One region of the Streptococcus sp. ELY_137 genome, then DNA from elsewhere that is predicted to be linked to it. Evidence: predicted binding sites of a transcription regulator. Region 1 holds the regulator's gene; the other holds the start of a gene.
The links. Region 1 encodes CtsR, which represses protease genes until heat stress. Its sites were predicted from a motif close to TTGGTCAAAAAAGGTCAAANA; they were not measured.

Region 1 (7,943 bases):
ATATCATCATCTGTGATAGGACTTGGTTCAGGCTTGTCAGCAACCTCTGCATCTTGCTCAAGAAGTCTACCGACAGAACGAAAATCACCAGCCAGCAAGGCTTGATCAGCAGGTGTTAGAAACTCAGGTGCTGATTTTTTTACCGTATTTTGGACCCCGGCGCTGGTTTCATCTAAAAGATCAATAGCTGAATCAGGTAGATTCTTGCTAGTTAAGTAACGGTGGGCAGCCTTGACAGCCGTTAAAGCGGCTTGGTCAGAAATTATAACATTATGGTAGTTCTCGTAACTACCTTTCAATCCTAGAATAATCTGGTAAGCCTCATCTACTGTTGGTTCCTCGATTAAAACTTTAGCAAAACGGCGAGAAAGAGCGGCATCCTTTTCGATATGTTTGGAGTACTCCTCTTGGGTTGTTGCTCCAATCATATGCAGACTACCACGTGCTAAGGCCGGTTTCAAGATATTAGCAGCATCTAAGGTACTGTCAATACCACTGCCAGAACCCATAATGGTGTGAACCTCATCAACAAAGAGAATGATATGGCCATCAGCTTCTACTTCAGCAATAATTTGGTTCATGCGCTCCTCGAAATCACCGCGAAAACGGGTCCCAGCTACTACTGACATCATATCCAGTTCCAAGACACGGAAATCAGCCAGCTCATAAGGAACCTCTCCTTCCACAATGCGCTGAGCCAGTCCGTAAGCCAGAGCCGTCTTTCCGACACCAGCATCACCGACTAAAACCGGATTGTTTTTAGTTTTACGGCTGAGAATCTGAAGCATACGGGTCACTTCTTCGTCTCGACCAATAACCTTTTCCAGCTGGCCGCTTTCAGATAAGGCGGTTAAGTCACGAGTGAAATCTGCCAGCTCTCCGGGACTAGCTTGGGGAGCCATCATATTATTAAAATTGCCGCTGCCACTTTTCTTAGGTTTGGTCAGCTCAAAAATAGCCTTGATATCATCTTTGGTAAGACCGGCATAGCGTTCCAGAACCTTACGTAAATCAATTAAGCGGAGCTGGGCATCGCCTTCATCCTGTGTCAAAAAACCAGCCTGTTCTAAAATACGCAGGGCCATATTATCACGCGTCAGCAAGAGAGACATCAAAACGTGCTCGCTGCCAATTTCATCAGCTTTCACGGCTTGAGCAATCTGACCGGCATAGTCTAAAACACGCCTCAAGCCCAGTGAAGCAGTTAGAATATGCTGGGTATTAACAGTTCGCAGGGGCTTACGACGCATGATCAGAGTAGCAGCGTCCTCATATTCATCTAAATCAATCTTATCAGCAAAATCTGCCAAAGTCAGACGGGCGACTGTTTCATCAATATCGGCCATAGCCAACAAAATATGCCATGTTTCCAAATATTGACTCTGAAAACGAGCCGCTTGATCCTGGGCACGCCCAAATATCTCTTGCATTTTCAGGGAATAATCAGTCATAAGGATTTCCTTTTCTATCTAATCGTTGAATAATCTTTTTGAGCATACGAGCACGAATGTGCGGTGCATCGTCACCTAAAACAGCATCTGAAGATGAAGCTAGAATGATGTTGCCTTCACGTTCACTGATTATATCTTGGTCATAGAGCTGCTGAATGAGATCATCAAAAACCTGTCCACTAATACTCTCACCAATAGAATTAGCCAATGCCCCGAGGAGATGGTGCTTATCAGAGAAAGCTACCTTAGCGATACGGATGTAACCGCCCCCACCACGTTTGCTCTCAACAACATAGCCCCTGCTTTCCGTGAAGCGGGTCTTGATTACGTAATTGATTTGGCTGGGTACAACATCAAATGAATCTGCTAAGTGCGAGCGCTTAAGCTCCGCAATTCCCGACTGAGCTAGGATCTTTTTGATGTACTCTTCAATACTATCTGAAGTATTTTTTATAGGCATAGACTACCCTTCCTATCTTTGACTAACTTTGACTATTATACCTCAAAAAGACAATTTTGGAAAGTTAAAAGCATGCAATGATAAGAAATCTCAAGTGATTGGGAAAACAAAAAACGAGTCTGGGACAAAAGGCCAGACTCATTAGTATTATCCTAGATTTACCGGATCGACGCAGTGGTTGGGAGTAAGACTCATTTTTACAATGCAGACGCACTATCAATCAATATTTTTTAAACGCTCAACATCACGTGCAATCATGAGCTCTTCATCAGTCGGAATAACTAGAACTTTGACTTTTGATTTTGGAGATGAGATATCACCAACATAGCCAAAAACATTTTTCTCAGGATCAAGCTCCATACCGAACCAACTCAAACCAGCAATAATATCTTGGCGCATACCGATGGCATTTTCACCCATACCAGCCGTAAAGACTAATGCATCGGCTCCATTGAGAACGGCAAAATATTGTCCGATAAATTTTTTCAATCGATCAATAAAGATATTGTAGGCTAAGACAGTATTTTTATCCTGAGCCTGAATACCAGCTTCAATGTCACGCATATCACTAGAGTTTTCTGATACCCCAGCCAAACCCGACTGCTTATTTAGCATACTGACTACATCAGCAGCATCCTTTAAGTCTGGATCTTGAGCAATCAGATAGGGGATGATAGCCGGATCAATATCACCTGAGCGCGTTCCCATCATAGGACCAGCCAAAGGAGTGAAGCCCATCGAAGTATCAACTGACTCGCCATGGTAATTCGCCGTTATGGATACACCATTACCAATATGGGCTGTTATCAATTTAAGTTCTTTCAAGGGACGCCCCAAAAGCTTAGCCGCCTCCTGAGCAACATACTTGTGACTGGTACCATGGGCGCCATATTTGCGTACCTTGTAATCGCGATAATATTTCTGCGGAATAGGATAGAGGTAGGCATATTTAGGCATAGTTGTATGGAAGGAAGTATCAAAAACAACAACACTAGTAATATCTGGCAGGATTTCCTTAAAAGCACGAATACCAGCCGCTGCTCCAGGATTATGAAGCGGTGCTAAAAGTGCTAATTCCTCTACCTGCTCAATAACCTTTTCATCCACTAGAGCAGATTCTTTAAAGTACTCACCACCAGCAACAACACGATGCCCAACTCCGGTAATTTCAGCAAAATCAGCAATGATTCCATGTTTGGTTAGATCTTCTAGCAAGATACGGACGGCAACCGTGTGATTTGGAATATCAAGCGTTTGTGACTCCGATTTGCCATCGTATTTAACAGTTGAAATAGAATCTTCTAAACCGATGCGCTCAATTAGTCCTTTAGCTAGAACTTTTTCATCAGGCATCTGATAAAGCTGCCATTTAAGGCTCGAACTCCCAGCGTTAATTGCGATTGTTTTTGACATAAGTTACCTCCCATAAAATGTAATCGCTTTCTAAAACAGCAACCTCATTATAACAGATTTTTTTACGGAAGAATATAATCAGCTGACCATTTTTTGAAGTTTTCCATGAATTCCAGCAAATTTTCACGATCTTGTAAATCAGTCAGAGGATAGACAAAAGTCTCAGGGACTTGCGCAGCCTGCTTCTGTAAGACAAAGATAGATTTAGCATTATTAGGACTACCAAAAAGTTGATCTGGCAAGGTGATAACTGAAACAAGATTCGCATAGCCCTTTAGCCACTCCTTAAGCGGATCACTCTGGGGACTTGTCAAAAGATTAACCGGGGCTAAAAAAATAGCAAACCCAGTCTTCTTTAAATACTTCAAAGACTGTTCCATCAAAAGGTGATGAGCATAGGTATGTTCATGTTTAACTGCCACCTGATATCGGCTAGCAATGGCATCATCTGGATAGTAACCAACTGGTAAATCACTGATAATGATGTCGCTCTCCTTTAGGAGTTGCGGACGTACCGCATCCTCTTGAACAAAACCAATATCTGAACCAATAACATCCGCAATACTAGCTGATAAGTCAATCAACAAATCATCAACTTCCAAACCCATATAATCCAGCTGTTTACTGCTATTATTGATAAGAGTATGGGCAAGATTACCTGTTCCACTGCCGATTTCTAATAGGTCAAGCTTATCAGCAGATACTAAATTTTCCAATAAAAAGAGCAGGACAAAGCCGATCGTATCAGGTGTAAACTGATGATTAGCCTGCAGCGGTTCAGTCTGAGCTGCCTTGATAAAGATAAACTGATAGGCTCGACGCCATTCCTCAGCTGATAAATCTAACTGACGCAGTCTAGCGATATTAGCCAGTATAGTTTGGTCTTGACTGTCGCTATCACCACTTAAATAGATAGCATTATGCTCAATCAAAGCGTCATAAATATTAGTTTTCAACTGGTTTTCCAACAGTTGTACATTTTCTAAAATCAGCTCGTAGGCTGCCTCTATTTTCTCAAAATTCATAGTTCTATCATAACAAAATTAAGACAAAATGGAAAACCTAGAAACACGTGGCCGAAGATAAACAGCTGGTCTCCAGCTCTAATGCACAAGAATAGACTCAGCACTTCATACAAATTTTTATCTGGTCCGCCCTTTAATTGTTATCCAAACCACGAAAAGAGAGCCTGAGCTTCTTGAAATTCTAATCGCTAAATTTACAGTGCCAAACAAGATAGAACCTAATTGCTCTACCTCGCTACAGATTGTTTTCCATCTGTACTGCTGCTTGAATGACTGCTATCGCTTGACTTTCCCTTTTCTTCCAAACTCGAAGGTTTACTCTTATCCTCATTACTGGTATTTGAATCATCAGAACTTTTCCGAGGGAAATCATAAGTGTAGCGACCGCCATCAGACAGCTCAACCGTTACTCTAAGAAACTGATCACCTTGCTGGTAAATCGCTTTTCCTTGATTAAAAGAGTACTGGCCTGATGAGTCGGAGGCTTCTTTAGCGATCATTTGAGCCATCAAATAAGCCTGAGCATTACTTTCTAAGGCTTGATTTTGCCTTTGATTAGCGACCAAACGTTCCAGATAAAACTGTAGCAATAGGACAAAAATGGCAGCCATTAGTAAAGCATAGATGAGAACCCCTGCTTCAACCTGTTTCCTTAAATGCATAAACAAAGGTCCTTTCTAAGCCTGATTCAAATAAAACCCTGATTGTCACCGTTTGTCCAGACCGACTGATATGACTGCTTTTTAAACCATAGAGCATCGGCTGAAAACCGCGACCATCGGCATTTGTCTTGCGAAAATCATCAGAGCGGGACTTACCAAAAGCTAAAGATTGCTGGCCCTTGCTCACATAAAGCTTATTGCCGGAAACATCATCTAACTTAGTCGCAGATAATTCCGAACGCAGCTGTTGACAAAACAGCAGCCAATCTTCTTCGTCGTTTTTACTGATATAAGCAACATTGCTGGTCAAAACCTGCGTTAATCCCTGATATACCATAACACTGCCGGCAATAACCAAAAGAGCTACCAAACATTCCAGCAGGGTAAACGCTTTTGATTTAGTTTTTAGCCACATATAAAACCTCCTCATCACCCTCATAGACTCTTATAGCATGCGAATCTTGCTGCACACTGACCCTAACACCATTCAAAGTCATGCTGTCCTCGTCTGTTTGAACGGCCATTTGGGCAACATTAAGCACTTCCTGACGATGAAGGCTAGCAGCAAGTTCCTCACGATTACGATTAATCTCCCCTAACACTAGAGTCACGATGGTAACGAGAACTGCCAAGGCGATAAGACTTTCTAAAAGTATGTAAGCATTAATACTCTGTTTTTTTATAACGACCACTCCCTATATAAAGTTGATAAGTCACCGTCTCTTCACTGCTAGAGAAGCTCAGCTTTTCCAGAGAAGAGTTGCCCCCAGCAGGAGAAAACTCCAAGCTGTAGTTCTGGTTAGGATGAACACTAGCAGGAATTGCTAAACTGGATACTCCATTGGTTACCTTTCCATCAGAAATACTCAATGTCATCTCCCTTTGCTGGGCATTGCTGAGTTTCTGAGTGTCTTGATAGAGATGCTCAAAGGATAGAAAAAACAATTTTTCTTGAACATCCGTAAAGATGTGCTGCACGCCTCCTGTAAAGCTTAGTAGCAAAAAGCTTGTGATAAATAAAACAAGTAAACTTTCTAATAGTGTAAAAGCTTTAATTCGGTACGTTGCGATTTTCCTTATGTTTCTTGTAATAGTCATTATAAGAGTCCGCCTGTTTCTGTGTAATATCCCCTTCAGATACAAGTTTCGAGACGGTCGCATTATCTGCATGATTAAGTTCATACAGCTCCGCCTGACTTTCTACTACTTTGACAATAGCTGCTCCACCGGTATCTTTGACATTATCTTTTTGTTTGGCTAAGTTCGGGACAAACAGCAAAAGCAAAACACTAATAATAAGAAGAACCACTAACATTTCAATAAGAGTAAAGGCCTTAACTTTTTGGGAAACTAAACGTTTCCATAATGTTTTCATCATAATTGAACCTCCATGTTTTGATACATAGGTAGCAACATAGCTGCATAAATCATCACAATAACTAGAGCAACCAGAATAAAGACAAGGGGTTGAATCATTTGAGTTGCTCGGTTTACTCTGCCAAAAAAGGTCTCCCAGGTTTCTTGGGCATAAACTTCTAGCTCACTACCTAATTTAGATTTGACTTGACCGTATTCAATAATCAGACTGAGTTCAGGCAAAAAGAAAGGGTAGTCTAAGACTTTATTATGAAATTCTTGACCCGCCAGTAAGGCTACCTCCATATCGCGTCCAATCTCCTGAAAAAGCTGGGATTTTTGATCTTGCATTAACTGAACAATCTGGCTCATTTCCACCCCTTGACCGATAAGATTGCCCCATTCTCTGGCATAATAAGCCGTTAAATACAGTTGCAAAAACCGCCCTAAAAAGGGAAATCTTACCAACTTTGAATACCAGACAATCTTAATTGAACGCTTTTTCAGCCATAATATCACCAAAATTAGAAGGCTCACTGCCAAAACACTGCCTAGAAAAAACACGGGCAAGTTGTTAATAATGCTTGTTGCTAGGTTTCCTCCTTCTAATTGAGGTAGAAGATAATTACGCAGTCCCAACATAATCAATACCAAGAAGAGCAGCAAAATAACAGGATAAGTCGCAACCTCAATCAACTTTTTTCTAACGGTCATTAGATTGGCTAAATAGTTTTCGATTTTAATCAGACTACCTTGGGTATTGCCATGGATCTCAGCCAAGGAAAGTTGGGTAACCACATCATCTGAGAACCCTAAACCTGCCATCATCACAGCTAAATTTTCCCCAGACAGCATACTAGATCGCATCTGCTGAGTATAAGCGCTCGACAAAAGTTGACTGCGTTCCAGAAAGTCAACAATTTCTGTCAGAGTAAATCCAGACTCCAATAAATTGTTAAAAAGCTGAATGACTTTACGCTGACGGTTAATCTTTAATTTTTTCGGCTGCTGCCTGTTCTTCAGTGATATGTCCTGCTGCAAGAAGCTGGTCAATTTTACTATTCCAGCTTTCAGCCGAGTATGTTTGGAAATTTTCTGTGGCAAAATCAATCACCCCTCCTCCTCTAATCAAGCGCTGATAGGCAATACCTGCCAAGCTGTTATCTAGCTCTTGGGGAGCTACCCCAAGTTCCAAAAGTCTGGCATAAACACCGGGAATACTCTTTGCATGAACAGTCGAAAAAACCGTAATCCCTGTCAGGCTGGCTCGAATAACAGCCTGCGCTGTCTGGCTGTCGCGGATTTCACCGATGATGAGTACATCCGGACGGTGGCGTAAAGATAGCTTAATTAAATTATCATAAGTCATATCAATACTCGGGTTAAGCTGCAACTGAAGCATGTCCTCCTGTTTAATTTCCACCGGATCTTCAATGGTAATAATCTGCTTGTCAGCATATTTCTGAGCAACTAATTCATACATCAGCGTTGTCTTACCTGAACCGACAGGCCCCGAAAAAAGATAGAGCCCTCGACCTATAATTCGCGGTAACAACTCTTTTAGGCCATCGAACCA
Region 2 (7,943 bases), on a different contig from region 1:
CAAAATAGTTGTCAGCACCAAATAGTAGAAAGCAGCGAACAAGAGGGGTTCCAGTGGAATATAGGTTGTCGCTAAGACCGTTTGGGCGCCGTTCCACAATTCCATGATACCAATAGTCTGCAAGAGTGAACTGTCTTTAATAATGGTGATAAATTCATTTCCCAAGGCAGGCAGGATATTTTTAAAAGCCTGAGGCAACACCACGTAACGCATTGCCTTGGCTGGCTTAATTCCCAGCGAATAAGCCGCTTCGGTCTGACCTTTAGGAACTGCTTCAATCCCAGCACGAACGATTTCTGAAATATAGGCACCGCTATTTAAAGACAGAATAATAATACCTGGAATCAAGCGGGAAAAGTCTAACTCAACCGTACCAAAACCAATTGACGGTGCATTTTTAAAGTCCATCCAAAGAAAGGCAATCATGATTTGAACAACCATAGGTGTTCCACGAAAGACCCAGACATAAAAGCTAACCAGCCAGTTCAGTAACTTGATGTGCGAGCGTTTGGCAAGGGCCACCAGAACACCCAAGATGGTTCCAAATAAAACGACACAGATAGAAATCATGATGGTGACAATCACGCCATAGTTAAAGTAACCCCAATATTTGGGTAAAAACGAAAAATCAAAATTCACAGATTTACTCCTATTATACGGCTTTGAGCCATTCTTAAAGGCCAGCTAGATATGTTTTAAATTTTAGCTGCTTATCAATAATTTTATAACCAATTCTATCATAAAATGAATAATAATACAATATCTGTTTATAAAATTAGTTCTCCCTATTAAAAAGGAATTAAAGATTATTCGGACTATCGAAAGCCTATATTGGCTAGTAGAGTGAGAGATTCACAGCAAAACTAGGATTAGGGATCAGTAAAGTTGACTCCATTTTACTCCCTTAATAGTCCAGCAGACTTAATAAAATAGGGAACTAAAAACCGAAACGCGGAGCTTCCAACTGATCACTGCACAGAGCTATTATAAGAGATTATAGGTGCCGAAAAATTTTATCCTGGACACACAGGCCCCTGCTTTTGGATTTGAACAGCAGGCAAGGCTAGTTTAAAGATAAGAAAAAGACCTCCGAGGTGTTAGATTTTAAATCCAACTCCTGAAGATCAATTCAATTATCTTTTTAATTTCTATTTTGTTTTTAATTAGTAGAGCAGATCATAGATTTCCATAGCAATCAAGTCAATGCTGTCAAAGGTGTAGGTTTCACGCGCCTTAATATCACGCAATGTGAAAACAGGGCCATTTTCGGGGTCGTTAGCAAAAGAAACTTCTGCAACAACGAGGCCGTCACGTTCAAAATTCCTCTTTAAGTTGCCTCCATCTGTCGTCATCAAATTCAGACGATCAATAATTCTCACCAAATGTGATTCCATGTAGATTCTCCTTAACTAAGATACAAATCCGCAAAATATCGTATGAATTTCAGGAACTCTTGCATCATAATGTTTTTAACTATCCCTATTTTACCATAAAGTAAAAGATTGAGATAGATGAAAAGCCGGAAATCACTGTGATTTTTACATTATTAATTCTCTTGGTAGGATTGGTAAAGAATTGCTTTGATAGCATGCATACGATTTTCCGCCTCTTGGAAGATAACCGAGCTGTACTTTTGGAAGACTTCATCGGTAATCTCTAATTCACTATAACCGTACTGCTCGTAAATGCTATAACCAATATCGGTATTGGTATCGTGGAAAGCTGGCAAGCAGTGCATAACAATCAGATCAGGATTATCAGCCAAATCAAGCAGCTCTTTGTTGACCTGATAAGGCAGGAGCAAGTCAATTCTGTCCTTAAAATCGACTTCTTCTCCCATGGACACCCAGACATCCGTATAAATCATATCGACCCCTTTTACGTCTGTCACATCATCCGTCACTTTTAATACAGCACCTGTATTGTGCAGGTGTGCTAAATCAATGATAGCCTTACTAGGCTGTAAGTCTTTGGGGGCAATAATGGTACAGTTGACACCGAGAATGGCTGATGTTACCAGAAGGGAATTAGCCATATTATTGCGGCCATCTCCTAGGTAGGCGATACTCAAACCATCAAGGCTGCCAAAGTGCTCCGTCAGAGTCAAAAAGTCCGCTATCATCTGGGTAGGATGCCAGGTGTCTGTCAAACCGTTCCAAACTGGAACGTTGGCATGGACGGCTAAGGTCTCAATATCTTCCTGCCTGAATCCGCGATATTCGATGCCATCGAACATAGAACCGAGAACTCTGGCTGTATCAATAATTGATTCTTTTTTACCCAGCTGGATTTCACCAGCACCTAGATAGGTAATGTTCATTCCCAAATCTTGTCCTGCCACTGTAAAGGCTGAACGTGTTCTAGTAGAAGTCTTTTCAAAAATGAGAGCAATATTTTGTCCTTCTAGATAGTTATGAGGAACCTTATCCTTTTTGAGCTGCTTAAACTTAGCAGACTGGGTAATTAAATCTAGCAGTTCCTGTTTTGTGAAGTCTATTTCTTTTAAAAATGATTTTGCCATGGTTACCTCTTTTGTATTTTTATACAATAATTCTATAATATTTTGCGTTTTTGTCAAGAATAAACTGTATTTTATTCATTTTTATAAAATTAGCACTCTCACTCTTCCTCTGCTAAAATTATAATCTTTTTACTTGATTTCTAAGTCATGAGTGTTATAATAACATCATAGAATTTGACCTTTATTGACTATAAGGCCAAATCAGTCAGATTGGAGGTAATCCTATGTTATGTCAAAATTGTCAACTTAACGATGCTAGCATACATCTATACACAAATGTCAACGGGCAGCAAAAGCAGATTGATCTCTGCCAGAACTGCTACCAGATTATGAAAGCCGATCCAGAAAATATTCTCAATAGTAACCCCACTAACCAATCCATGGATTCTTTCTTTGATGATTTCTTTGGTGATTTAAACAATTTTCGCGCCTTTAACCAAGAACTGCCTAACGCTCCTCAAACAGAAGCTGGTAGATCAGGCGGCAATGGAAATGGCAACAACAGTGGAGGCGGCAACAACCGCAGACGCCGTCCGCAGCCCCAAGCACCTCAGCAACCTCAAGGAATCTTGGAGGAATTTGGTATTAACGTCACAGACATTGCCCGTCGCGGTGATATTGATCCTGTTATTGGGCGCGACCAAGAGATCGTGCGAGTAATTGAAATCCTCAACCGTCGGACAAAAAACAATCCGGTTTTGATCGGGGAACCCGGTGTAGGTAAGACTGCTGTCGTCGAGGGCTTAGCTCAAAAAATTGTCGATGGCAATGTTCCTCAGAAACTACAAAACAAACAGGTTATCCGTTTGGATGTTGTCAGTCTAGTACAAGGAACAGGTATCCGAGGGCAATTTGAAGAACGCATGCAAAAGTTGATGGAAGAAATCCGTCAGCGCCAAGATGTGATTCTCTTTATTGATGAAATCCATGAAATTGTTGGGGCTGGAGGAACAACCGATGGCAGTATGGATGCAGGCAATATCCTGAAACCGGCTCTTGCCCGCGGTGATCTGCAACTAGTCGGAGCTACCACGCTCAATGAATATCGAATTATTGAGAAAGATGCTGCACTTGAACGACGGATGCAGCCAGTTAAGGTTGACGAACCGTCTGTTGAAGAGACCATTACGATTTTACGCGGTATTCAGCCTAAATATCAGGATTATCATCATGTTAAGTACACAGATGACGCTATTGAAGCGGCTGCCGTTCTTTCTAACCGCTACATCCAAGATCGCTTCTTGCCTGATAAGGCTATTGACCTTTTGGATGAGGCCGGCTCCAAGATGAATTTAACACTCAACTTTGTCGATCCTAAGGATATCGACAAGCGTTTAGTTGAGGCGGAAAATCTCAAGGCACAGGCTACACGTGAAGAAGACTTTGAAAAAGCAGCCTATTTCCGCGATCAAATTGCTAAATATAAAGAAATGCAGGCTCAGCAATTATCGGATCAAGATATTCCGGTTATCACTGAAAAGCATATCGAAGCAATTGTGGAAGAAAAGACCAATATTCCTGTCGGTGATTTGAAAGAAAAAGAGCAATCTCAGTTGGTCAACCTAGCAGATGATTTGAAATCTCATGTTATCGGTCAAGATGCTGCTGTTGATAAGATTGCCAAAGCCATTCGCCGTAACCGTGTCGGTCTGGGAGCTCCGAATCGTCCTATTGGTAGTTTCCTTTTTGTCGGCCCAACCGGCGTTGGTAAGACTGAGCTGTCCAAACAGTTGGCGATTGAACTCTTTGGTTCTGCCGACAGTATGATCCGTTTCGACATGTCTGAATATATGGAAAAACATGCCGTAGCTAAGCTAGTTGGAGCTCCTCCAGGATACGTTGGCTACGAAGAAGCTGGTCAATTAACTGAACAAGTTCGCCGCAATCCTTATTCGCTTATCCTTTTAGACGAAGTCGAAAAAGCTCACCCAGATGTCATGCATATGTTCTTGCAGGTGCTGGATGATGGTCGTCTGACAGACGGTCAAGGCCGTACAGTCAGCTTCAAAGATACTATTATCATCATGACTTCAAATGCTGGTACTGGTAAAGTGGAAGCTTCAGTCGGGTTTGGAGCGGCTCGTGAGGGTCGTACTAATTCCGTTCTGGGAGAGTTGGGTAACTTCTTTAGTCCAGAATTTATGAACCGTTTCGATGGTATCGTTGAATTCCAAGCCCTCAGTAAGGAAAACTTACTGACGATTGTTGATTTGATGCTGGAAGATGTTAATAATCGTCTAGCTACCAATGGACTCCATCTTGATGTCACAGCTAAGGTTAAAGAAAAATTAGTTGATCTTGGCTATGATCCTAAGATGGGGGCGAGACCTTTGCGTCGTACCATTCAGGAGCATATTGAAGATGCGATTACCGATTTTTATCTCGATAATCCAAATGAAAAGCATTTCAAGGCTGTCATGACTTCTAATGGTAAAATCACTATCAAGGGGGCTAAGAAGGATGAAGATTCCCCCCTTAAGGAAGAAGCTTCCCTTGCAGAATAAATCATTGTAAAACTTAAACGGTCTGAAATGTTTTCAGGCCGTTTTCTTGGTATAATCAGTATAAACTAATTAGAGACGAGGCAATAGAATGACTAACCCTACTTATGGAGAAAAAATTACTGGTAAAGACTACGTTAGCCGTTACGGTGTCTATGCTGTCATACCTAATCCAAACCAGACAAAAATTATCTTGGTGCAAGCTCCTAACGGCGCTTGGTTTTTACCGGGGGGTGAAATTGAAGAGGGTGAAGACCATCTTCAGGCTCTCAGCCGTGAATTGATTGAAGAGCTAGGCTTTACAGCTCGGTTCGGAACTTATTACGGCCAGGCTGATGAATACTTCTATTCCAGTCATCGAGACACTTATTTTTATAATCCGGCCTACATCTATGAAGTTACAGACTTTGTAGATACAGGCAAACCCTTAGAAGATTTTAATAATCTAGCTTGGTTTTCAATTGATGAAGCAGTCAGTAAGCTTAAGCGAGGAAGCCATAAATGGGGGGTTGAGCAGTGGAAAAGGGTTTATAAAAAATAATCAAGCACCGCCATTTTAATAAAATCGTGCTATAATGGTAATATGCAAATCCCTTAAGGAGGATAGTCATGAGACTTATCAATACTACAAGTAGCCATCCTGATCTTGTTCGCAACCAGCTGCGCAATACTGACGCTAAGTTAGTTGAGGTGTATTCGGCCGGCAACAGTGATGTTATTTTTTCTAAAGCACCTGGTCATTATGAGCTCTTGATTTCAAATCGTCATCGTGCTATTAAAGATGAAGAAATTGAGAAGATCCGTGAGTTCTTCTTCAAGCGCAAAATTAATCCGGATATCGTTATTCCCGATCAAATCAAATCGAGTCATACAGAAAAGTTGATTGAAATCTCAATTCCAATAATAAATTAAAGTGGATCTGAGATTATAGCCAGTTACCGCCCAAACGAGCGGTATTTTTTATTAATGAGGAATGTAGACGCCAGTTTGCTTCCTCTTTTTTATTTCTAGGAGGAGAGGATTTATTGAGCTAATCACGAGTATAGACCCACAAGCTACTCCCCAATTCTAAACCAGTATTTAAAGTCTGTGAGCCCTCCAAACTCTGCATCCTTAATGTCGCTTATGCATTAATAAATCTCTAAAAAATCTCCAGAAAAAATTTAGGGACTGGAAAGTCGCATTATCTTTGATAAATAGTAGAAAAGAGAGAATCAATTTGGTTCCCTCTCGTACTTAGTTATATGACCGCTCACTACAGTTGGCCTGTCTTACTAACTCAAAAACTTGGCAATACTTCTTGACAAAGCTTGTCTCAGATATAGTTACCTTATAACAGGGTTCACACTGATTTAGTTAGTCTAATGATCAATTTCCGAATTTTGTGAATTCCTGCTGGAGCCAAACCATTTGTTTACTCGTCTAATAATAGCAGTTTTGTATCAAAGCGGAATTAAGAGCTAAGTGATGTTTCATTCCCGAAGAACAATCCTTAGGCTGCCTCCTTTAATTTTTTGCAAAATGGCAGAGCAAACTTTGTTTAATCCTTTTTAAACAAACCACCTAAATGAAACGTTTTCTAAGCTGTCTGACTGCTAAACCATAAAAGAGAATAATGTAAAGGGCATTGAGCCCTAAGAACAAGGCTAATTCTGACAAGGGAAAAGGTGCTAAATCGCGAGATCGGAGGCCTACTGCAACTTGAGTATAGGGAAAGATAGTAAATAGACTATTCCCAACAAAGAGAGTCATAAGACCTGCCATTGCCAAAATAGCTGAGATAAGAATGGGTACTGCAAAATTTTTCCGGCGAATACTGATAAAAACTTGAATGGTAACAATAGTAACGGTCGCCAGCCATCCTGTAATGGACCAGAATAAAAAGTCTGTCAGATAAGTCACAAAGGGTACTTTCAAAACGACAGCACTAAGCATATAAAAGCAGAGTACCAATAATTGGCTGATAGCCATAACCACTGATAAGCTAGCGATTTTTGCTAAAATAATGCGGCTAGGTGTGACGGGAATGCTCAAGAGCCGCTGCCAGTTTTTATTAGTTTCTTCAAATTGACAAGAGATAGAACAGATGATTCCAATCAAAATAGGAGTGAAAATTTGTGAGGCGTAGAAAACCGTTTGCCCCCAGAGGATAAGAGCTTCTGTCCCATCAATAAGGTACTTGCGATTAAGGGCGAATAGCATTGTTCCCAATAAGGTTCCGACAAGATTGAAGAAGATAAGTATTATCGGAATAGCGCTTTTCCTGATTTTTTTAAATTCAAATGCCATCATAATAAATCCGCCTTTCCGATGATCTTTTTACTGACAAGGAGAGTTAAAAGTATGATAAGCAGCAGAATAACTAATTTAAAAGGATAGCTACTATCGTATTGGAAAAGGTAGGTGTGGGCTCCTGTTATTCGCTTAGCAATTCCCATCATAGAGAAGTATTGCCACGGAACAAAGAAACGAATAGGCAAAGGCAAAGCACCAATACCAACAAATGATAGAAAGGCACCAATTAGGCCTGTTACTACCGTCACACTTGCTTTTTCATAGATAAAAGCCAAACATAGATGAAGGCAAGATAAGAAAATACAGACTAAAAAAGTTGTCAGTAAAGAGAGACTTAATTGAGTGAGTGTTACCTGGACTTGTGCAGCTTGGATAATGAATTTTAAAAAGATATTTTGTAGCAAACTGACTACAAAGGCAAAAGCGGCCATCAAGGTTAGTTTAGCCCTAAAAAGTTGCCAAGGACTTTCATTGCTGGTTTGCAACATTTTAAATGTCTTACCCAAATGCTCCATCTCCAGTAATCTAGAGGCCAAAACAGCAAGAAAAATCGGAAGGATAAGGTCGTTCATATAAGCCATGTCAAAGATGGCGTTGTGGGCCTCCCGCGTTTCCGGCAACTCATG

Region 2: a site for CtsR is predicted at 2,693-2,713, ahead of AC4HAO_RS05390 (ATP-dependent Clp protease ATP-binding subunit). Genes of this name have one in related genera too.

What each region holds. Positions count from the first base shown of each region.
Region 1 is NZ_JBZFUL010000004.1:104,183-112,125, reverse strand. Features, by position in the region: gene AC4HAO_RS04560 (ATP-dependent Clp protease ATP-binding subunit) at 1-1,451, opposite strand, end outside; gene AC4HAO_RS04555 (CtsR family transcriptional regulator) at 1,444-1,911, opposite strand; gene AC4HAO_RS04550 (acetate kinase) at 2,128-3,324, opposite strand; gene AC4HAO_RS04545 (class I SAM-dependent methyltransferase) at 3,387-4,349, opposite strand; gene comGG (competence type IV pilus minor pilin ComGG) at 4,577-5,011, opposite strand; gene comGF (competence type IV pilus minor pilin ComGF) at 4,989-5,426, opposite strand; gene comGE (competence type IV pilus minor pilin ComGE) at 5,410-5,703, opposite strand; gene comGD (competence type IV pilus minor pilin ComGD) at 5,675-6,109, opposite strand; gene comGC (competence type IV pilus major pilin ComGC) at 6,063-6,389, opposite strand; gene comGB (competence type IV pilus assembly protein ComGB) at 6,386-7,471, opposite strand; gene comGA (competence type IV pilus ATPase ComGA) at 7,353-7,943, opposite strand, start outside.
Region 2 is NZ_JBZFUL010000005.1:85,306-93,248, reverse strand. Features, by position in the region: gene AC4HAO_RS05405 (amino acid ABC transporter permease) at 1-639, opposite strand, end outside; gene AC4HAO_RS05400 (DUF1797 family protein) at 1,164-1,394, opposite strand; gene argF (ornithine carbamoyltransferase) at 1,547-2,521, opposite strand; gene AC4HAO_RS05390 (ATP-dependent Clp protease ATP-binding subunit) at 2,746-5,025, shown strand; gene AC4HAO_RS05385 (NUDIX hydrolase) at 5,114-5,563, shown strand; gene AC4HAO_RS05380 (DUF1827 family protein) at 5,632-5,934, shown strand; gene AC4HAO_RS05375 (ABC transporter permease) at 6,586-7,314, opposite strand; gene AC4HAO_RS05370 (ABC transporter permease) at 7,311-7,943, opposite strand, start outside.